DNA from 2 places in the Actinoplanes ianthinogenes genome. Region 1 is predicted to be linked to the other one. Evidence: riboswitches for the same ligand, from Rfam matches in the RefSeq annotation. Region 1 holds a riboswitch; the other holds the start of a gene.

What was found. A riboswitch is a leader RNA that binds a small molecule or an ion and turns the genes downstream of it on or off. The one in region 1 is predicted to bind thiamine pyrophosphate.
Region 2: another riboswitch for thiamine pyrophosphate. It lies ahead of Aiant_RS24675 (thiamine phosphate synthase); the one in region 1 lies ahead of Aiant_RS28005 (ECF transporter S component).

The regions. Positions count from the first base shown of each region.
Region 1 is NZ_AP023356.1:6,166,516-6,177,056, reverse strand. It holds gene Aiant_RS28045 (metal ABC transporter substrate-binding protein) at 1-436, shown strand, start outside; gene Aiant_RS28040 (metal ABC transporter ATP-binding protein) at 433-1,215, shown strand; gene Aiant_RS28035 (metal ABC transporter permease) at 1,218-2,078, shown strand; gene Aiant_RS28030 (ArsR/SmtB family transcription factor) at 2,091-2,390, shown strand; gene Aiant_RS28025 (Fur family transcriptional regulator) at 2,387-2,794, shown strand; gene Aiant_RS28020 (hypothetical protein) at 2,848-3,456, shown strand; gene Aiant_RS28015 (DUF6328 family protein) at 3,422-3,976, opposite strand; gene Aiant_RS28010 (alpha/beta fold hydrolase) at 3,995-4,810, opposite strand; TPP riboswitch at 4,918-5,021, shown strand; gene Aiant_RS28005 (ECF transporter S component) at 5,080-5,670, shown strand; gene Aiant_RS28000 (ABC transporter ATP-binding protein) at 5,674-7,080, shown strand; gene Aiant_RS27995 (energy-coupling factor transporter transmembrane component T family protein) at 7,077-7,868, shown strand; gene Aiant_RS27990 (CehA/McbA family metallohydrolase domain-containing protein) at 7,936-9,645, shown strand; gene Aiant_RS27985 (hypothetical protein) at 9,642-10,157, shown strand; gene Aiant_RS27980 (PH domain-containing protein) at 10,203-10,541, opposite strand, start outside.
Region 2 is NZ_AP023356.1:5,431,392-5,441,932, forward strand. It holds gene Aiant_RS24645 (DNA-directed RNA polymerase subunit alpha) at 1-39, shown strand, start outside; gene rplQ (50S ribosomal protein L17) at 79-651, shown strand; gene truA (tRNA pseudouridine(38-40) synthase TruA) at 745-1,569, shown strand; gene Aiant_RS24660 (hypothetical protein) at 2,109-2,858, opposite strand; gene Aiant_RS24665 (class I SAM-dependent methyltransferase) at 2,954-3,574, shown strand; gene Aiant_RS24670 (ABC-F family ATP-binding cassette domain-containing protein) at 3,601-5,247, shown strand; TPP riboswitch at 5,281-5,391, shown strand; gene Aiant_RS24675 (thiamine phosphate synthase) at 5,385-5,969, shown strand; gene thiO (glycine oxidase ThiO) at 5,966-6,982, shown strand; gene thiS (sulfur carrier protein ThiS) at 6,973-7,173, shown strand; gene Aiant_RS24690 (thiazole synthase) at 7,170-7,922, shown strand; gene Aiant_RS24695 (thiamine phosphate synthase) at 7,916-8,608, shown strand; gene thiD (bifunctional hydroxymethylpyrimidine kinase/phosphomethylpyrimidine kinase) at 8,605-9,369, shown strand; gene thiC (phosphomethylpyrimidine synthase ThiC) at 9,445-10,541, shown strand, end outside.

The DNA of each region.
Region 1 (10,541 bases):
CCCGGCGCACGCCGCCGGCTACACGGCCCGCGCCGCCGCCCTGCACCGGCAGCTCACCGAGCTGGACGCCGAGTTCGCCGCCCGGCTGGGCAGTTGTCAACGGCGTGAGCTGGTCACCAGCCACACCGCGTTCCACTACCTGGCCGACCGCTATCACCTGACCCAGGTCGGGATCACCGGCGTCGACCCGGAGGCCGAGCCGTCACCGCGCCGCCTGGCCGAGGTCGCCGCGCAGGCCCGGGCGCACGGCACCACCACGATCTTCTTCGAGACGCTGGTCAGTCCCAAGGTCGCCGAGACGATCGCCCGCGAGGCCGGGGCGACCACGGCGGTGCTCGACCCGCTGGAGGGCCTGACCGACCCGGACGCGGACTACTTCTCGGTGATGCGGGCCAACCTGGCCGCCTTGACCACGGCATTGGGGTGCTACTCATGAGTGTCATCGAGGCCCGGCACGTGGCGGCCGGTTACGACGGCCGGGAGATCCTGCGCGACGTCACGCTCAGCGTCGCCGCCGGCGACGTCGTCGCCGTGCTCGGCGCCAACGGCTCCGGGAAATCCACGCTGATCCGCACGGTCCTCGGCCTGGTTCCGGTCCGCCGCGGCCAGATCGGCCTTTTCGGTACGCCCCAGCGCCGGTTCCGTCAGTGGGAGCGCATCGGTTACGTCCCGCAGCGCCTCGGCGCCGGCAGCGGCGTCCCGGCCACCGTCGGCGAGGTGGTGGCGTCCGGCCGGCTGGCCCGCCGCGGCCTGTTCCGGCTGCCCGGGGCCGCCGACCGCGCCGCCGTCCGGGAGGCCCTCGACGCGGTCGGCCTGCTGGACCGGATCGGCGACCCGGTCGCCACCCTCTCCGGCGGCCAGCAGCAGCGCACGCTGATCGCCCGGGCCCTGGCCGGCCAGCCCGACCTGCTGGTCCTCGACGAGCCGACGGCCGGGGTGGACGCGGCCAGCCAGGAGGCGTTCGCCGGGGCGCTGACCAAGTTCGCCGCGGACGGCGGCACGATCGTGCTGGTGCTCCACGAGCTGGGCCCGCTGCGGCCGCTGATCGGGCGGGCCGTGGTGGTGCACGACGGCCGGATCGCGCACGAGGGGGTACCGCCGGAGCCGGCCGGGCACCACGCCGAGCCGGGGCACGACCACGTGCACCCGCACGCCGACGAGGAGAGGGCCGGCATCTGCGAGTGGGCGCCGACCGACGGGCAGAAGGCGTACTGAAAATGGATCTTTTGACCTATCCCTTCATGCTGCGGGCCCTGGCCGGGGCGCTGATCATCGGGCTGGCCGCGCCGGCCCTCGGGGTCTATCTGGTGCAGCGGCGGCTGTCGCTGATCGGCGACGGCATCGGGCACGTAGCGCTCACCGGCGTCGGCGTCGGCCTGCTCACCCACCAGTCGCCGGTGCTCACCGCGGTGCTGGTCTCGGTGGCCGGCGCGGTCGCCGTGGAACTGGTCCGCGAGCGCGGGCGCACCTCCGGCGACCTGGCCCTGGCGCTGCTCTTCTACGGCGGCATCGCGGGCGGCGTGGTCCTGGTCGGGCTCTCCGACGACAGCAGCAACGCCAGCCTGATGCAGTACCTCTTCGGCTCGCTGATCACCACGTCGCCGCAGGACATCGTGGTGATCGCCGGGCTGGGCGCGGCCGTGCTGATCGCCATGCTGCTGTTCCGCCCGGCCCTCTTCGCGCTCTGCAACGACGAGGAGTACGCCCGGGTCAGCGGCCTGCCGGTGCGTACCCTCAACCTGCTGCTCGCGGTGACCACCGCGGTCACCGTGACGATCGCGATGCGCACCGTCGGCCTGCTGCTGGTCTCCGCGCTGATGGTGGTCCCGGTGGCGGCCGCCCAGCAGCTCACCCGCGGGTTCCGGTCGACCATGGCGGTGGCCATGCTGATCGGGGTCTGCGCGGCCGGCGCCGGCGTGGTGCTCTCCGGTGAGATCGACACCGCGCCGGGCGCCACCACGGTGCTGCTGGCCCTGGCCGCGTTCCTGGTCACCACCGGGATCAGCGTGCTCCGGCGGCGGCGCAGAGCCGGGTCACCGGCCCCGGTCGAGCCTCCGGATGTCGTGCTTCATGCTTGAGAGAAAAGGACTATGACGGCCACCGGTTACGAAGCGTACGAGTCCGCGGGCGCGCTGTTGCGAGCGCTGTCCGCTCCGATCCGGATCGCCATCGTCGCCGAGCTGGGTTCGGGCGAGCGCTGTGTGCACGATCTGGTGGAACGACTCGGCGCCCCGCAGCCGCTGGTCTCGCAGCACCTGCGGGTGTTGCGCGGCGCCGGCGTGGTGCGGGGTGTGCGGCGCGGCCGCGAGATCGCATACTCCCTGGTGGACGAACACGTGGCGCACATCGTCGCGGACGCCGTCAGCCACGCGAGGGAGAGCCGATCGTGAACCCGGAGAGCAGCGCGCAGCGCAACACCAAGCAGCGGAGCGCGGTGCGTGAAGTGCTGTCCCATACCGAGGGCTTCCACAGCGCACAGGACCTGCACGCGATGCTGCGCGACCGGGGCGAACGGGTCGGGCTGACCACCGTCTACCGCACCCTGCAGGGTCTGGCCGACGCCGGCGAGGTGGACGTGATGCGCCCGCCCGGCGGCGAGCACCTCTACCGGCGGTGCAGCCAGGGACATCACCACCACCTGGTCTGCCGGTCCTGCGGGCGGACCGTCGAGGTGCTCGGCCCGGCGGTGGAGTCCTGGGCCGACAAGGTGGCCGGCGAGCACGGCTTCGTCGACGTCGCGCACACCCTGGAGATCTTCGGCACCTGCCCGGAGTGCGCCGCCAAGGCTGAGTGATCCCTGAGGGTGCCCGGATGCGCCGATCCGGCCCGGGTGCGAGGCTTCGGCTTGTGAAGCTCTATGCCGACCGCGTACCCACCGCCACCCGCCAAGTGATCACCGACCTCCTCATCCTGTTCTGGATCTACCTGTGGGTCCGCGTCGCGCTCGGGATCCACGACCTGGTGGAGAAACTCGCCGTCCCCGGCGCGAAGCTGGAAAGCGCCGGCAGCGGCATCGCCGACAACCTGGCCGACGCCGGCGGCAAGGTCGGCCGGGTGCCGGTGGTCGGCGACCAGCTCACCAAGCCGTTCACCGGGGCGGCCGACGCCGCCCGCTCGATCGCCGAGGCCGGCCACCAGCAGCAGGAACTCGTCGACAAGCTGGCACTGATCCTGCCGCTGATGGCGATCTCGTTACCGCTGGCCCTGGTCCTGTTCCTCTGGCTGCCGCTGCGGCTGCGCTGGATCCGGCGCGCCTCGGTGGCCGTGACGGTCCGCGACGAGCCGGCCGGCCGGGACCTGCTGGCGCTGCGGGCGCTGGCCTCCCGGCCGCTCGGCGAGCTGACCCGGCTCGGCCCGGACATCGCGCAGAGCTGGCGCAACGGCGACGCGGCCGCCGTCGACGCGCTGGCCGAGCTGGAGCTCAGGCGTCTCGGTCTGCGCCCGTCCCGGAGCTGACGCCGACCGGGGCGTCGTCCAGGACGTACCCGTCCTTGTCGTCGTCGTCGGCCCAGTTGCGGTGGGTGATCGGCAGGATGGCCCAGAAGGTGAGGAACCAGCCGGCCGCCACCACCGTGAGGATCACCGCCCAGCGGGCGTGCAGGACGTAGTCGGTGATCAGCAGGACGCTGCTGACCATCGACACCAGCATGCAGGCCAGCCCGCTGGTGGCCATCCGGTGCGAGTACCGGACCAGTTCCGGCTTGCGGCCCTGGCGGAACAGCGCGCGGTGGAACGCCACCGGCGAGATGATCAGCGCGGTGGCGAACGCCGCGCTCATCAGCGCCACCATGTAGACGTCCTTCTGGAAGTCGGTGGCCTTCGGGAAGCCGCTGGAGAACGGCAGGGTCAGCAGGAAGGCGAACAGGATCTGCACGCCCGTCTGCGCGACCCGTAGCTCCTGCAACAGATCGGCGAAGTTACGGTCCCACCGCTGTTTTTCGGTTTCGTTGGACGAGGGGGCCATGGTCACGGCCATGCCCGGTCCGGCCCATGGTCAAACGCCGATGCGTGCCAGCACCGCGTCGGACAGCTCCTTCGGCGCCTGCTCGGGCACCCAGTGGCTCACCCCGCGCATCGCCACCAGCTGGTAGTCGGCACGCACCCAGTCGGCGGTGCGCAGCACGGCGGTGAGCCCGACCACGCCGTCCCGGTCGCTCCAGACGAACGTGGTCGGCACGGTGATCTCACCCAGGTCGGCGACGTCCGCGGTGCGGAAGCCCCGGTACCAGTTGAGCCCGCCGGTCAACCGGCCCGGCTCGCGCATCGCCTTGACATACAGGTCGGCCCGCGGCCCGATCGGGCCGAGCATCCGGCGCAGCACCAGCGCGCCGCCGCCGAGCAGCAGTTTCTCCGCCACCGGACTGCGGAACAGCTGGAAGTACGCCAGCCGGGCGGACTGGCTCGGCCGGACCCGCAGCGCCAGCATCATGGCCCGCGGGTGCGGCACCGAGATCGCGGTCAGCGTGCGCACCCGGTCCGGGTGCCGGCCGGCCACCAGCCAGGCCACCTGGGCGCCCCAGTCGTGCCCGACCAGGTGCACCGACTCCAGGCCGAGCTCGTCGAGCACGGCGAGCACGTCGGCGACCGCCTCGCCGATCCGGTAGGCGCCCGGGCCGGACGGGCGGGCGCCGGGCGAGTAGCCGCGCTGGTTCATCGCGTAGGTGCGCAGGCCGGCGTGGTGCAGCCGGGGCATCAGGAGGTCGAACTCGCGCCGGTCCTGCGGGAATCCGTGCAGCAGGAGCACCGGCTGCCCGTCCGCGGGACCGCCCTCGGCCACCTCGAACGTCAGCCCACGAGCCTTGACCTCCATGTGATGACTCCCTCGCTGTGCCGGACCGGTACCCCGGTGTTAGCGTCATCGAAGCACATCCACCGAAGCTTGGCCGTGACGGCGAAACCGCGCGTCGCGGCCGAGATTCGATCCGACAGGGGAGCGCACAGCGCTGAGAGTGCGGCCTGGCCGCAGACCCTCGTACCTGATCTGGGTAATGCCAGCGCAGGAAGTTCGGTCTTCTCCAGCCGCGCCATGGGCCGTCCATGGCGTGCGTCTCCTCCCGGTGTACACGCTGGGAGGCGTACATGACATCGACCACCACCAACAGATGGCGCACGATAGACATCGTGATCGCCTCGGTCATCGCCGTCGCGTTCGGCGTGATCTTCTGGGCCTGGGACGCCCTCTGGGCCGCCACCGAGAACGCGTTCCTGTTCTTCCCGCCGGCCCAGTCCGTCCTCTACGGCATGTGGTTCCTGCCGGCCGTGCTGAGCGGGCTGATCATCCGGAAGCCGGGCGCCGCGTTCTTCACCGAGACCGTCGCGGCCATCATCTCGGCGCTGCTCGGCAACAAGTGGGGCGCCACGGTGATCTTCCAGGGCGCCGCCCAGGGCCTCGGCGCGGAGCTGGCCTTCGCCCTGTTCCGCTACCGGGTCTTCACCCTGCCGGTCGGCATCCTCTCCGGCGCCCTGGCCGGCGTGGTCGCCGCGGTCTTCGACTGGTTCGTCTGGACCTACGACTACGACCTGTGGAGCTACCGGGTCCCCTACGCCCTGATCACCGTGGCCAGCGCCGCCGTCGTGGCCGGCGCGGGCGCCTGGCTGGTGGTCCGGGCACTGGCCCCGACCGGCGTCCTCGACCGGTTCGCGGCGGGCCGCGAGCGGGCACTCATCTAGTTCATGGCAGAGGTCTTGCTGCGCGGGTTCGGGTGGCGGCACGCGGGCCGTCGCGCCTGGGCGGTGCGCGGGCTGGACCTGCACGTGCGGCGCGGCGAGCGGGTGCTCCTGCTGGGTCCCTCCGGGGCCGGCAAGAGCACCCTGCTGGCCGCGCTGGCCGGGCTGCTGCCGGAGGACTCCGGCGAGGCCGAGGGCACCGTCGAGATCGACGGGCTGGAGCCGCGCAAGGCCCGGGACCGGGTCGGCATCCTCTTCCAGGATCCGCAGACCCAGCTGGTGATGGCCCGCTCCGGCGACGACGTGGCGTTCGGCCTGGAAAATCGGGGACTGCCCGCGGCCGGGATCTGGCCCCGGGTCACCGACGCTCTCACGCGCGTCGGGTTCCCGTACCCGAATGATCGTCCGACCCACGCGCTCTCCGGCGGCGAGGCGCAGCGCCTGGCTCTCGCCGGGGTGATCGCCCTGCGCCCGGGCCTGCTGCTGCTCGACGAGCCGACCGCCAACCTCGATCCGGCCGGCGCCGCGCTGATCCGCGAAGCGGTCAGCCGCGCGGCCGGCCCGGACACCACACTGATCATCGTGGAGCATCGGGTCGCCGAGGCGTTGCCGCTGGTGGACCGGGTGGTGGTGCTGGCGCCGGGTGGCGGGGTGCGGGCCGAGGGCACGCCCGAGGCGGTCTTCGCCGCCTGCGGCGACGAGCTCGCCGACGAGGGGGTCTGGGTGCCGGGCCGCCCGGTCGCGGCCGCCGCTTCTTCGGTACGACCGTCCGCCGCCGAGCCTCTGCTGAGCGCCGAGCGGGTCACCGTCCCGGGCCGGCTGCCCGAGGTGTCGCTGACCGCGCGGGCCGCCGAGGTGCTCGCGGTCACCGGCCCGAACGGCGCCGGCAAGTCCACCCTCGCGCTGCTGCTCGGCGGTCTGCTCGCGCCGGGCTCCGGGCGGATCACCGGGTTCGGTGACAAGCGGCCACCGCACCGCTGGCGGGCCGCCACCCTGACCCAGCGGATCGGCTCGGTCTTCCAGAACCCGGAGCACCAGTTCGTCACCGCCAGGGTCGCCGACGAGCTGGCGCTCGGCCCGCGGCGGCTGGGCCGGTCACCCGGGGAGATCCGGGTGACCGTGGACGAGTTGCTGCACCGGCTGCGGCTGGACCGGCTGGCGGCGGCCAATCCCTACACGCTCTCCGGCGGCGAGGCGCGGCGGCTGAGCGTGGCGACCGCGCTGGCCACCGCCCCGCGGCTGCTGGTGCTCGACGAGCCCACGTTCGGGCAGGACCGGCGGACCTGGGTGGAGCTGGTCGCCCTGGTCGCGGAGCTGCGGGACGAGGGGCACGGCATCGTCGCGGTCACTCACGACGAAGACTTCGTGCGTACCGTAGCCGATCGGACCCTGGCCCTCGGCGGCCCGGAGTGAACCTGATCCTGGAGCCGGTCGCGGATTCCGGCGCGCCGCTGGCGCGGCGGAATCCGGTCGCGAAGCTCGCCGCCGCGCTGCTCTTCACCCTGCCCCTGATCGCGACGCTGGACCCGGTGACGCCGGGGCTCGCGCTGCTGGTCGAGCTGGCCGCGCTGCCGTTCTTCGGGGTGCGGGCCCGGGTGCTCGCGCGGCGCGCCTGGCCGCTGCTGGTGGCCGCGTTCGGGGTGCTGGTCAGCATGCTGCTGTTCGCCGCCGACCGGGGCGGTGACCTGCTCTTCTCGCTCGGCCCGGCGGAGGTCACCACCGGCGTGCTGAGCAGCGCGGCCGGGTTGATCCTGCGGATCTTCGCGGTGGCGCTGCCCGGGATCGTGGTGTTCGCCACCACCGATCCGACCGACCTGGCCGACGCGCTGGTGCAGAACGCGAAGGCGCCGGCCCGGTTCGCGATCGGGGCGCTCGCGGCCTTCCGGCTGTTGCCGCTGCTCGGGCAGGAGTGGCGGATGCTGACCCTGGCCCGGCGGGCCCGCGGGATCGACACCGGGCGCAGTCCGGCGGTGTTCGCGTCGACCGGCTTCGCGCTGCTGGTCGGGGCACTGCGCCGGGGGGTGCGGCTGGCGGTGGCGATGGACGCGCGGGGGTTCGACTCGGGGACGCCGCGGACGTTCGCCCGGGTGCAGCGCTTCACGGGGGCCGACGCCGCGCTGGTCGTCGTGGCGTTCCTGCTGTCCGTCCTGATCCTCACCGCGACGATCGCTCTCGGTCTGTTCCGGCCGATCATCGGTTGACGCGTGTTCGTCGCGACGCCACCGTCTCGACAAGGGACGTTGGCCTGCAACCGCGAGATTGCCTCCCATGGGTCATGGCCACGATCATCCCGTTGCGGCGACGACAACCGGCAACGATCTCCCCGAAGCGCTCGATCCGAGCATCCCGGACAGCGAACTCTCCCCGGCGGACCACTCGCGCCGCACCTTCCTGCGCGGCGCCGGCCTGCTCGGCGCGGGCGCGGCGGCCGCGTCGGTGCTCGCCCGGCCCGGCGCCGCGGCGGCCGCCGGGCTCCCGCACACCCACGACCAGGTCGGGGGCGGGTCGGCGAAGGGCGGGTTCGCCTGGCTCGCCGGCGACCACCACATTCACACGCAGTACAGCTCCGACGCCCAGTACCGGGTGCTGGACCAGGCCGGGCACGGGCACGCGTACGGGCTGGACTGGCTGGTCATCACCGACCACGGCAGCGCCACGCACGCCAAGATCGGCGTGGACCGGGTGAACCCGGACATCGTGAAGACCCGCTCCGCGCTTCCCGGGCTCCTGACCTTCCAGGGCCTGGAGTGGAACATCCCGGGCGCCGAGCACGCGACCGTTTTCGTTCACCCGGGTAAGAACGAGGTGGACGTGCTCAAGCGGTTCGAGAACGCGTACGACGGGTCGTTGCAGCCGGCCACCAACACCGTCGAGCAGAACGAGGCCCTGGCGATCGCGGGCATCAAGTTCCTCGGCGAGCAGGTCAGGGCGCGCAAGGTGGACGGTGCGCTGTTCCTGGCCAACCACCCGGCCCGGCGCGGCGTCGACTCGCCGCACGAGATCCGCAACTGGCGGGACACCGACCCGAGCATCGCCATCGGCTTCGAGGGCGCGCCCGGCCACCAGGCCGCCGGCATCCCGGCGCCGAACGGGCGGGGCGGCGCCCGCGGCTACTACGACAACAACCCGTCGGCCGCGTCGTTCCCCGGCTACCCTCTGGAGAGTTACCGCACCTGGGGTGGCTTCGACTGGATGACCGCCACGGTCGGCGGCCTGTGGGACAGCCTGCTCGCCGAGGGCAAGGCCTGGTGGATCACGGTGAACTCGGACTCGCACGTGGTCTACCTGGACCAGTCCGACCGGGGGCCGGACAGCGACTTCGAGGCCAACGGCAGGTACGACGACCCGGTCTACACCGGCAAGACGCTGACCACGGCCGGTGACTTCTGGCCCGGTTACTACGGGCGGACCAATGTGGGCTCGACGTCGTTCTCGTACCGGGCGGTCATGGACGGCCTGCGGGCCGGGCGGGTCTGGGTCGACCACGGCCGCCTGATCAAGGGCCTGGACGCCCGGGTCCGGGTCACCGGCGACCGCCGCCGGCACACCGGCACCCCGCTGGGCGGGGTGCTCCAGGTCAAGCGGGGCACCTCGACCGAGCTGACCCTGGACCTCGATCTCCAGGACACCCCGAACTGGGCGGCGTTCGTCCCGAAGCTCAAGCGGGTGGACGTGATCGTCGGCACGGTGACCGGGCCGGTCGCGAACCGGGACGCCTTCACCGCGCCGGACACCCGGGTGGTCACGTCGTTCGAGATCAGCCGGAGCGGCGGGCCGGTCTCGCTCAGCTTCGACCTGGGGCGGCTGGACAAGCCGTTCTACGTCCGGGTGCGGGGCACCGACGGGAACCGGACGCAGCCCGGGCTGATGGGGGCCGGGGTGGACCCGTACGGACCCCGGCTGGACGTGGCCGGCGACGCTGATCCGTGGGGCGACCTGTGGTTTTACACCAACCCCATCTGGGTCCTCCCCCGATGACACACGCCGTTGGCGCCGCTGCCGTTCCCGGCAGCGGCAGCGCCCGGATCGTCGGGGTCAGCCTCGGGCACCGCACGCTGGCCGAGGCCGACCACTGGATCCAGGAGCTGACCCCGGTCCCGGTCCTGGCCTGCACCCACCTGGTCGCGGCGCCGTTCCCGCACGTCGCGATCAGCCTGCTCACCCCGGCCGAGTTCGACACCGACCCGGCGTTGCGGCCGGCCGCCGACGCGGCGGCGACCGGACCGGCCGGGCGGGCCGTGCGCTTCCCCGGCAGCACCCGGCTGACCGGCGCGCTCACCGTGAGCGAGATCCTCCAGCGCAGCTCGATCGCCCGGGTCGAGGTGCTGGGCGGCGGTCCGGCCGGCCCGGAGACGATCGTGGACACCGGCGATTTCGTCCGCCCGCAGTTCCGCTCCGGCGAACTGGTCCTGGTCACCACGCCGTCCGCCGGAGACCGCCTGGTCCCGTTCGAGCGCCGCGACCCCACGCCCTGCTGCGCCACACACTGACGCCTGACCGGCCCGGGACTGCCTCCGCGGCCCGGGCCGGCCGGATCACAGGACGTAGGCGGCGATCATCTGGCTGAGCTGCCGGATGTCCACGTTGCGCTTGAACTCCAGGCGGACCTTGCCGAGCCCGCTGAACCACAGATCCAGCTCGGTGTCCCGGTCCAGGCTGCCGGCCGTCTCCACCGAGAACGCCTGGATCTTGCCGTAGGGCAGCGAGGTGAAGTCCGTCTTCGACCCGGTGATGCCCTGCACGTTGGCGGCGATCAGCCGCTTGTTCGTGAAGACCACGAAGTCGCGGACCGACCGGAACGCGAAGATCACCTGCTCGCCCTGGATCAGGAACGGCGCGACCTGCGGAATGAGCTCGCCCGGGTCGCACGGGTT
Region 2 (10,541 bases), 740 kb from region 1:
TACGACACCGACGACTACCGCGAGACCGAGCAGCTCTAAGCTCTCCGGCCTGCGCCACTTCTTCAAGGAGCATCTGAAATGCCCACGCCCACCAAGGGTGCCCGCCTCGGCGGCAGCCCGGCACACGAGAAGCTCATCATGGCCAACCTGGCCACCGAGCTCTTCCGGCACGGGAAGATCAAGACCACCGAGACCAAGGCGAAGCGGCTGCGCCCGCTGGCTGAGCAGCTCATCACGAAGGCCAAGCGGGGCGACCTGCACGCCCGTCGCCGGGTGCTGACCGTCGTGAAGGACAAGGACGTCGTGTACGCCCTGTTCGAGCAGATCGCTCCGCGGTACACCGGCCGTCCCGGTGGCTACACCCGGATCACCAAGACCGGTCCCCGCAAGGGTGACGCCGCTCCGATGGCGATCATCGAACTGGTCGAGGAGGCTCCGGTCGCGGCCACCACCGCGCCCAGCCCGGCCGCCAAGTCCGCCGCTCGCAAGGCCGCGCAGCAGGACAAGGTCGAGGCCCTGGCCCCGGAGGAGACCGCGCCCGCCGCGGTCGCCGACGACCAGGACGCCGAGGCTCCGGTCAGCGCGTCCGGTGACAAGGACGCCGAGGGCCCGGGCACCAAGGCCGAAGGCGAAGACACCGACAAGGCCTGATTCACCTCAGGCGAGGCCCGGCACCCCCTGGCGGGGAGCCGGGCCTTTCGCTTGGATCAAACCCGATTTTCGGTACGCGAGGAGCCGCCCCCGATGACGGAAACGACCCGCCTGCGCCTCGACGTCTCGTACGACGGCGCGGACTTCTCCGGCTGGGCGGTGCAGCCCGGACGTCGTACCGTAGCCGGGGTTTTGATCGAAGCTCTGCGGCGGATCCTGGGTGCCTCGGGCGCGGAGTGGCCGCTGGGCCTGACCGTGGCCGGCCGGACGGACGCCGGGGTGCACGCCACCGGCCAGGTGTGTCACATCGACCTGCCCGCCGAGCGGTACGAGGAACTGGCCGGCTCGCTGCTGCGCCGGCTGAGCGCGCTGATGCCGCCGGATGCCCGGGTCAAGGGCGTGCTGCCGGTGCCGGACACGTTCGACGCACGGTTCTCCGCGACGTTCCGGCGATATGAGTACCGGGTCTGCGACGACGGCTGGGGGCCGGAGCCGCTGCGCCGCTACGACACCCTCGGCTGGCTGCGTCCGCTCGACCTGGACCGGTTGAACGCCGCCGCGGCCGGGCTGCTCGGCGAGCACGACTTCGCCGCGTTCTGCAAGCGCAAGGAGCACGCCACCACGATCCGCGCGATCAACCGGCTGGACTGGCGCCGGGAGGCGGACCGCACGCTGGTCGCCACCGTGCAGGCCGACGCGTTCTGCCAGGCCATGGTCCGCAGCCTGGTCGGCGCGATGCTCGCGGTCGGCGAGGGCCGCCGCGAACCGGACTGGCCGGCCAAGCTGCTCACGCTGCGGGAGCGGTCCAGCGAGGTGACGGTGGCACCGGCGCACGGGCTGACCCTGGTCGCCGTGGGGTATCCGGCCGAGACGGAGTATGCGGCCCGCGCCGACGCTACGCGGCGCCTGCGCGCCTGACCTCCCCCTCAGCGAGCCCGTCGCGTTCCCTGACGCGGTCACGCCGCCAGGAAACCGCCCGGTATCCCGCCCGGCCGACCGATGCCCTGTTCAGCTGGCACGTATGGCCCCATCTGGGCCGGGGCAAGGGCCATGGACGCCAGCTCGATGCCTTCGGCTGGCACGTATGGCCCTATCCGGGCCGGGGCAAGGGCCATGGACGCCAGCTGGATGCCTTCGGCTGGCGCGTATGGCCCTATCCGGGCCGGGGCGAGGGCCATGGACGCCAGCTGGATGCCTTCGGCTGGCGCGTATGGCCCCATTCGGGCCGGGGCGAGGGCCATGGACGCCAGCTGGATGCCTTCGGCTGGCGCGTATGGCCCCATTCGGGCCGGGGCAAGGGCCATGGACGCCAGCTCGATGCCTCGGGCTGGCGCGTATGCCCTATCCGGGCCGGGGCGAGGGCCATGGACGCCAGCCCGGTCTCGGCAAGCCAGGACACCGGGCGAGCCAGGACACCGGGTAAGGCAGGCGACGGGCGTGCGGCCGGGTATCGACGGTCAGGGGCGGTGGGCGAGGACCTGGTCACTCAGGTACGTGTCGAGCAGGTGTGCGGTGATTTCCTGGAGCTGCGGATCCTCGCCCAGGGCGGGCTCGCCGCCCGGGCCGGCGATCGCGCAGTAGATCAGGTAGTGGCCCCGGGCCCGCCAGCCGATCGGGGTGCCCGCGGCGGTCGGTGTCCCGGTCATCGAGGTGAAGCTGCCGTCGCCGGTCTCGACCAGCTGCCGGACCCGGTCCGCCACGGCCACCGCGCTCTGCGCGTCGGCCAGGTCGAGGATGCCCGCGGTGACCTGGTAGTCCCCGTCCGGGACGGTGAGATTCGCGCGGACGGCCTGGCTGCACCCGTACGCCGAAAGCGCGGACCGCAAGTCGCCGGTGACCGCGAGCGTGCAGTCGGCCTCGGCCACCGCTCTTTCCACCCGATAACCGGCCGCGCCGGCCGGGAAGGCGTCCGGGACGGTGAGCGGCACCCGGCCGGCGGGGGTGACCGGGTCCTGATGGTCGTCGGCGACGACCAGGAAGCCGAGCGTCAGGAAGATGCCCAGCACGATCAGCGCGGCCAGGCCGCGGGTGAACAGCTGGATGGCCGGATACGGCTCACGCCAGGCGTGCCGTCGCGGCGCGGCCTGAGTCCGGGTGTGCTGGCGGTGCTGGCCGGCGCTGGGCCGGGGGAGGCTCCGGACCAGGAACATCAGGTCGAGTGCCGGGGTGGCGCGGTGGGCGGAGCGGTTCGGGGTGGCGTACCGCATGGGTGACAACGTAGGAGCGCACGTCGATCGATGAACGCACAGCCTGTCCGCCACCCGGTCGTCGCGGCGGCGTTGTGACGCGGGAGACTGACGGGGTGACCGCCGAGCATTACTTCAGCACCGACCCGGACGCCCCGATGCGTCGGGGTGAGATCGAGTTCAGCGTGGCCGGGCGGGACTACCGGCTCGCCGTCGCCTCCGGGGTGTTCTCGGCCGGGCGGCTCGACCCGGGCACCGCGGTGCTGCTGCGCAAGGCCGAGCTGCCCACGGCCGGGACCGCGGGAGCGCTGCTCGACCTGGGCTGCGGTTACGGCCCGATCACCTGCGTGCTGGCCACCGAGGCGCCGGGGACCATCGTCTACGCGATCGACGTGAACTCCCGGGCCCGCGATCTGACCGTGGAGAACGCGACCGCTCTGGGGCTGGCCGGCCGGGTCCGGGTGAGCGCGCCGGACGACGTGCCGGACGACGTCACGTTCACCGAGATCTGGAGCAACCCGCCCACCCACGTCGGCAAGGCCGAGCTGCACGCGCTGATGGAGCGCTGGCTGCCCTGGCTCGCCCCGGACGGGGTCGCCTGGCTGGTGATCAACCGGAACCTGGGCGGTGACTCGCTGCACACCTGGCTGGCCGGCAAGGGCTGGCAGGTCGAGCGGGTGGCCAGCCAGAAGGGGTTCCGGGTGCTCCGGGTGCACCGGAAACCGGCTGTCGCCTGAGGCGCTGACCGGGCAGGATGCCGGGCATGGGTTACGTGGATGTGGCCGGCGCCGGGTTCGTGCTGCCGGATGGCCGGGAGCTGTTCGCCGACGTGTCGTTCCGGGTCGGTGAGGGCGCCAAGGTCGCGCTGGTCGGGCCGAACGGGGCGGGCAAGACCACCCTGCTGCGGATGGTGGCCGGCGACATCCCGATGCAGTCCGGCACCGTCGCGCGGGTCGGCGGGCTGGGCGTGATGCGCCAGTTCATCGGCATGATCGGTGACGACCGGACGCTGGAGGACCTGGCACTCTCGCTGGTCGCGCCGCCGCTGCGGGAGGCGGGCGAGCGGCTGGCGAGGGCGACGGCGGCGCTGGACGAGACGGAGAAGAGCCAGATCGCGTACGCGAACGCCCTCACCGCCTGGGGCGAGGCCGGCGGATACGACGCCGAGGTGGTCTTCGACACCGTCGCGGTCGCGATCCTCGGCAAGCCGTGGGAGGAGACGAAGCACCGCGTGGTGCGCACCCTCTCCGGCGGCGAGCAGAAACGGTTCGCCCTCGACCTGCTGCTGCGCGGCACCGACGAGGTGCTGCTGCTCGACGAGCCGGACAACTTCCTCGACGTGCCCGCCAAGCGCTGGCTGGAGCAGCGGATCCGGGAGTCGGCCAAGACGATCATGTACGTCTCGCACGACCGGGAGCTGCTGGCGCAGACCGCCGACCGGGTGGTCGCGGTCGAGGGCGGCGGCGCGTGGACGCATCCGGGCGGGTTCGCCTCCTGGCACGAGGCCCGGTCGAACCGGCACGAGCGGATGGAGGAGCTGCGCCGCCGCTGGGACGAGGAGCACGAGAAGCTGCGCGAGCTGGTGTTCACGCTGAAGAACAAGGCGGCCTACAACGACGGGCTGGCCTCGCGTTATCAGGCCGCGCAGACCCGGCTGCGCAAGTTCGAGGAGGCCGGTCCGCCGCCGCTGCCGCCCAAGGAGCAGTCGGTCCGGATGAACCTGCGCGGCGGCCGCACCGGCAAGCGCGCGGTGATCTGCGAGCAGCTCGAACTGGAAAATCTGACGTTCCCGTTCGATCTGGAGATCTGGTACGGCGACCGGGTGGCCGTGCTCGGCGCGAACGGCACCGGCAAGTCGCACTTCCTGCGGCTGCTGGCGGCCGGCGGCAGCGAGCCCGACCTGGAGCACCAGCCGGTCGACGGGGCGCCGCTCGCGCACGTGAAGCACAGCGGCGTGGCCCGGCTCGGCGCCCGGGTCCGGCCCGGCCACTTCTCGCAGACCCACGACCGGCCCGAGCTGATGGAGAAGACACTCGTCGAGATCCTCTGGCGGGGTGACGACCATCGCTCCGGGATGGACCGGGCGGGCGCGATGAAACACCTCAGCCGCTACGAGCTCTCGGCGCAGGGCGACCAGCGGTTCGGCACCCTCTCCGGCGGCCAGCAGGCGCGTTTCCTGGTGCTGCTGCTGGAGCTGTCCGGGGCGACGTTGCTGCTGCTCGACGAGCCGACCGACAACCTCGACCTGGCCTCCGCGGAGGCCCTGGAGGAGGGGTTGAAGGGCTTCGACGGGACAGTGATCGCGGTCACCCACGACCGCTGGTTCACCCGTTCCTTCGACCGGTTCGTGCTGTTCAGGGCCGACAACGAGGTGGTCGAGGTCCCCGAGCCGGTTTGGGACGTCCGCTAGCGCGGATCGTCACGGACCGGTTAGGGTCCGGTTACAACAACCCACGGGAGTCCGGGCACCGGGCTGAGAGGGGGGCTGATGCGGCCCCCGACCGTCGAACCTGATCCGGATCATGCCGGCGCAGGGAGGAGCGCGTCATGGACGCATTGTCGTTCCCCAGACTGCACGTCATCACCGACGACCTGGACGTCGTCCGCGGGGTCGCACAGCCCGGCGTGGCGGTGCAGATCAGAATCAAGAGCAACGACCGTTTCGCGTACGCGATAACCGTCGCCGCTCTCGAGATCTGCCGCGACGCCGGAGCGATGTGCCTGGTCAACGACCGGATCGGCGTGGCACTGGCGGCCGGAGCGGACGGCGTGCACGTCGGCGCCGACGACCTGCCCGTGGCAGCCGCCCGGCAGGTGCTCGGCCCGGCCGCGATCGTCGGCGCCACCTGCCGCACCCCGGAGGCGGCCCGCGCCGCGGTCGCCGACGGCGCGTCCTACCTGGGGGTCGGCCCCACCTTCCCCACGTCCACCAAGGACGGACTGCCGCCGCCGCTCGGGCCGGACCGGGTCGCCGAGGTCGCCGCGGCCGTCCCGGGCACCCCGGTCCTGGCGATCGGCGGGATCACCCTGGAGCGGGCCCCGCTGCTCAAGACGCACGGGATCGCCGCCGTCGCGGCGTTCACCGCGGACCCGCGCGGCGCGGCCGCCGCGTTCCTGAAGGCGCTGGCATGAGGGCCGCGATCGTCGGCGGCGGGATCATCGGGCTGAGCATCGCGGCCGAGCTGCTGCGCCGCGGGGCGGACGTCACCGTCTACGACCCGGCGCCGGACGGGACCGACGGGGCCTGGCACGTCGCCGCCGGGATGCTCGCCCCGGGTGGCGAGTCGGTCTTCGAGGTTCCGCAGCTGGAGCGACTGCTGGAGGCGTCGGGCGAGCTGTGGCCGGCCTTCGCCGCCGGCCTGGGTGAGGTCGGCTACGACAGCGCGGGGACCCTCGGGGTGGCGCTCACCGCGGACGACGTGACCGAGATGGCCCGGGAGTGGAAGCATCAGAAGCTGGCGCCGCTCACCGGCTCGCAGGTGCGGGATCTGGCGCCCGCGCTCTCCCCGCGGATCCGGGCCGGTGCCTACGCGCCGACCGAGCGGCAGGTGGACCCGCGCCGTGTGGTCGGGGCGTTGCGGGCGGCGCTCGACGGGCGTACCGAAAAGCGTTTTGTCTCTGCCGTGTCCGAACTGGAAGCGGAAGTCGTCGTGGTCGCGGCCGGCTGCGGCACGGCGGCCCTCACCGGGCTGCCGATCCGGCCGGTGAAAGGCCAGGTGCTCCGGCTCAGAGGCGAGCCCGGACTGCTCCGGCACGTGATCGACGGCGCCGCCGACGGGCGGCACGTCTACCTGGTCCCGCGCGCCGACGGCGAAGTCGTGGTCGGCGCCACCCAGGAGGAGCGCACGGACCGCACACCCACCGCCGGCGGCGTCCACGACCTGCTGCGGGCCGCCCTCGACCTGGTCCCCGGCCTCGCCGAGCACGAACTCGCCGAGGTCAGCGTCGGGCACCGCCCCGGCACCCCGGACAACGCCCCCATCCTCGGAACCCTCCGCGACAACGTGATCGTCGCGGCCGGGCACCACCGCAACGGGATCCTGCTCGCGCCGATCACCGCGCGCCTGATCGCCGACCTGGTGCTCACCGGGGAGACCGACCCGATCATCGACGCTTTCACCCCCGGGAGGTTCGGATGCGCCTGACCGTCAACGGCCGGCACCAGACCCGGTCCGAGTCCTGCTCGGTGGCCGCCCTGGTCGCCGAGATCACCGACGCGCACCGCGGCGTCGCGGTCGCCGTCAACGGCTCGGTCGTGCCGCGGTCCACCTGGGCACAGGTCGACCTGGCCGACGGCGACGCGGTCGAGGTGCTGACCGCCGCGCAGGGCGGGTGACCGTGGACCTGCTACCGGAGAACGGACTCATCCTCGGCACCGGCGGCGCGAACAGCCTCGCCGCGCTGGAGGAGGCGATCGTCGCGTCGGAGACCGACCTGGTCACCGTGGCGCTGCGGCGGGTCGAGGCGGCCGGGCCCGGGCTGCTGCCGATGCTGGAGCGGCTCAAGGTGCGGATCCTGCCGAACACGGCCGGGTGCTACACCGCCGGAGACGCGATCAAGACGGCTCGGATGGCGCGGGAGGCATTCGAGACCGACCTGATCAAACTGGAGGTGATCGGGGACGAGCGGACCCTGCTGCCGGATGGCGTCGAGCTGCTGAAAGCGGCGGAGGCGCTGGTCATGGACGGGTTCACGGTGCTGCCGTACACCACGGACGACCCGATCCTGGCCCGCCGGCTGGCCGACGCGGGGTGTGCCGCGGTGATGCCCGCCGGTTCGCCGATCGGGTCCGGGCTGGGCATCTCCAACCCGCACCACATCGAGCTGATCCGGCAGAGCGTCGACGTGCCGGTGGTCCTGGACGCCGGGATCGGGACCGCGTCGGACGCCACCCTCGCGATGGAGCTGGGCTGCGACGCGGTGCTGGTCGCCAGCGCGATCACCCGGGCTGACGACCCCACCACGATGGCGGTGGCGATGCGGCACGCGGTCGCGGCGGGACGGCTTGCCCGGCGGGCCGGGCGGATCCCGCGGCGGTTCCACGCGGTGGCGTCCACACCGGACGAGGGGATACCGGTGTGGTGACCCCGGGCGGGCTGGTGGTGCTCACCGATCGGCGATCAGCGGTGGGGCCGCTGGTGGAGACGGTCGCCGCCGCGGTGCGCGGGGGAGCGGCCTGGGTGGTGCTGCGCGAACGTGACCTGCCCCGCGAGCAGCGCGTCGAGCTGGCGGAGGAGCTGCGGGCGGTGGTGCCGGCCGGGCGGCTGATCGTGGCCGGGCCGGATCCGCTCGGTGGGGCGGCGGTGCATCTGGCGGCGGCGGATCCGGTGCCGGACGGGGTGCCGCTGGTCGGGCGGTCTTGGCATGGGACCGAGGTGCTGTCCGGTGTGGACTATGTGACGCTCTCGCCGATCTATCTGACTTCGACGAAGCCGGGGTATGGGCCGGCGCTGGGTGTGGTGCGGGCCGCGGAGCTTGCTGGGAGTGTTCCGTGGCTGGCGTTGGGTGGGGTGGATTCGGCGGCTCGGGCGGCGGAGTGTGCGGGGGCGGGGGCGGCAGGGATCGCGGTGTTGGGGGCGGTCATGCGGGCGGCGAATCCGGAGCGGGTGGCTCGGATGTTGGCCGGGTCGTTTGCCGCCGCTCAATCACAGCCCCCACCCGCCCTGGGGGGCGACCCCGAGTCCCAGTGTGACGCCGCCCCCGAGGACCCCGCCCCCACCCTGTGGACAACGAAACAATGTGGACAACGGCACAGCGAGGCCCGGGCATGACCCCGCCGGTAGTCCTCACCATCGCCGGCTCCGACTCCGGCGGCGGCGCCGGCATCCAGGCCGATCTCAAGACCTTCGCCGCCCTCGGCGCCTACGGGACCTCGGTCCTCACCGCCGTCACCGCCCAGAACACGCTGGGCGTGACCGCGATCCACCCGATCCCCGCCGGCACCGTCGCCGCCCAGCTGGACGCCGTGCTCAGCGACCTCCCGGTGGCCGCCGTCAAGGTCGGGATGATCGCCGATCCCGCCGTCGCCGAGGTGCTCGCCGACCGCGCCGCCGACCTGCCGAATCTGGTCGTCGACCCGGTGCTGGTGGCCACCTCGGGGAGCCGGCTCGGGGAGGCCTCGATCGTTTCGGTGCTGCTGCCGTACGCCGAAGTCGTGACCCCGAACCGAGCGGAAGCCGGCGCCCTCGTCGGACAGCGAGTCGAGACCGCCTCGGAGATGGCCGCGGCGGCGGCCGCGCTGGCCGGCCGCGGACCGCGCGCCGTGGTGGTGACCGGGAGCGAACTGGCGGTCGACCTGCTCTGGCACGACGGGGCGACGTCCGAGCTGCGCGGCGAGCCGGTGCCGACGGCGAACAACCACGGGTCGGGGTGCACTTTCTCCTCGGCGATCGCGGTGCGGCTGGCGGCCGGCGACTCGGTGCCGGACGCGGTCGCGGCGGCGAAGCGATACGTGACCGGGGCGCTGCGCGGCGGCGCCTCCTGGCGGCTGGGCGCCGGGCCCGGACCGCTGGACCACTTCTGGGCGCGGTAGGGCCCGGACTTTCAGGCTCCGGCGGGGTGGCGTGCTGCCATCGGCTGCCGGTTTTGTACCTACATGGGAGGAAACATGAGGCGCAAGGTCTACGTGGAGGGCTCCCGGCCGGAGATCCGGGTGCCGTTCAACGAGGTGGTGCTGACCGACGGCAGCTCGTCGGTGCGGCTCTACGACACGTCCGGTCCGGGCAGCGACCCGTCGCAGGGGTTGCCGCCGATACGCAAGCCGTGGTGGGACGGGCGCACCCAGCTCGCCGCCGCGCGGGCCGGCGACATCACGCCGGAGATGGAGTTCGTCGCGGTCCGCGAGGGTGTCGACGCCGAAGTCGTCCGTGACGAGATCGCGGCCGGGCGAGCGGTGCTGCCGGCCAACCGCAACCACCCCGAGTCCGAGCCGATGATCATCGGGTCGAAGTTCCTGGTGAAGGTCAACGCGAACATCGGCACCTCGGCGGTCACCTCGTCGGTCGCCGAGGAGGTGGAGAAGCTCACCTGGGCCACCCGGTGGGGCGCCGACACCGTGATGGACCTGTCCACCGGGCCGCGGATCCACGAGACCCGCGAGGCGATCGTCCGCAACTCGCCGGTGCCGATCGGGACCGTGCCGATCTACCAGGCCCTGGAGAAGGTCAACGGTGATCCGCTCAAGCTCACCTGGGAGCTGTTCCGGGAGACCGTGATCGAGCAGGCCGAGCAGGGCGTGGACTACATGACGATCCACGCGGGCGTGCTGCTCGAATACGTGCCGCTGGCGGCCGAGCGGGTCACCGGCATCGTCTCCCGGGGCGGGTCGATCATGGCGGCCTGGTGCCTGGCCGAGCACCGGCAGAACTTCCTCTACACGCACTTCCGCGAGCTGTGCGAGATCTTCCGGGAGTACGACATCACGTTCTCGCTCGGCGACGGCCTGCGGCCCGGATCGATCGCGGACGCCAACGACGAGGCGCAGTTCGCCGAGCTGCGCACGCTCGGCGAGCTGACCCACATCGCCTGGGAGTACGACGTCCAGGTCATGGTCGAAGGCCCCGGCCACGTGCCGATGCACAAGATCAAGGAGAACGTGGACCTGCAGCAGGAGCTGTGCTCGGGCGCGCCGTTCTACACACTCGGGCCGCTCGCCACCGACATCGCCCCGGCCTACGACCACATCACCTCGGCGATCGGCGCCGC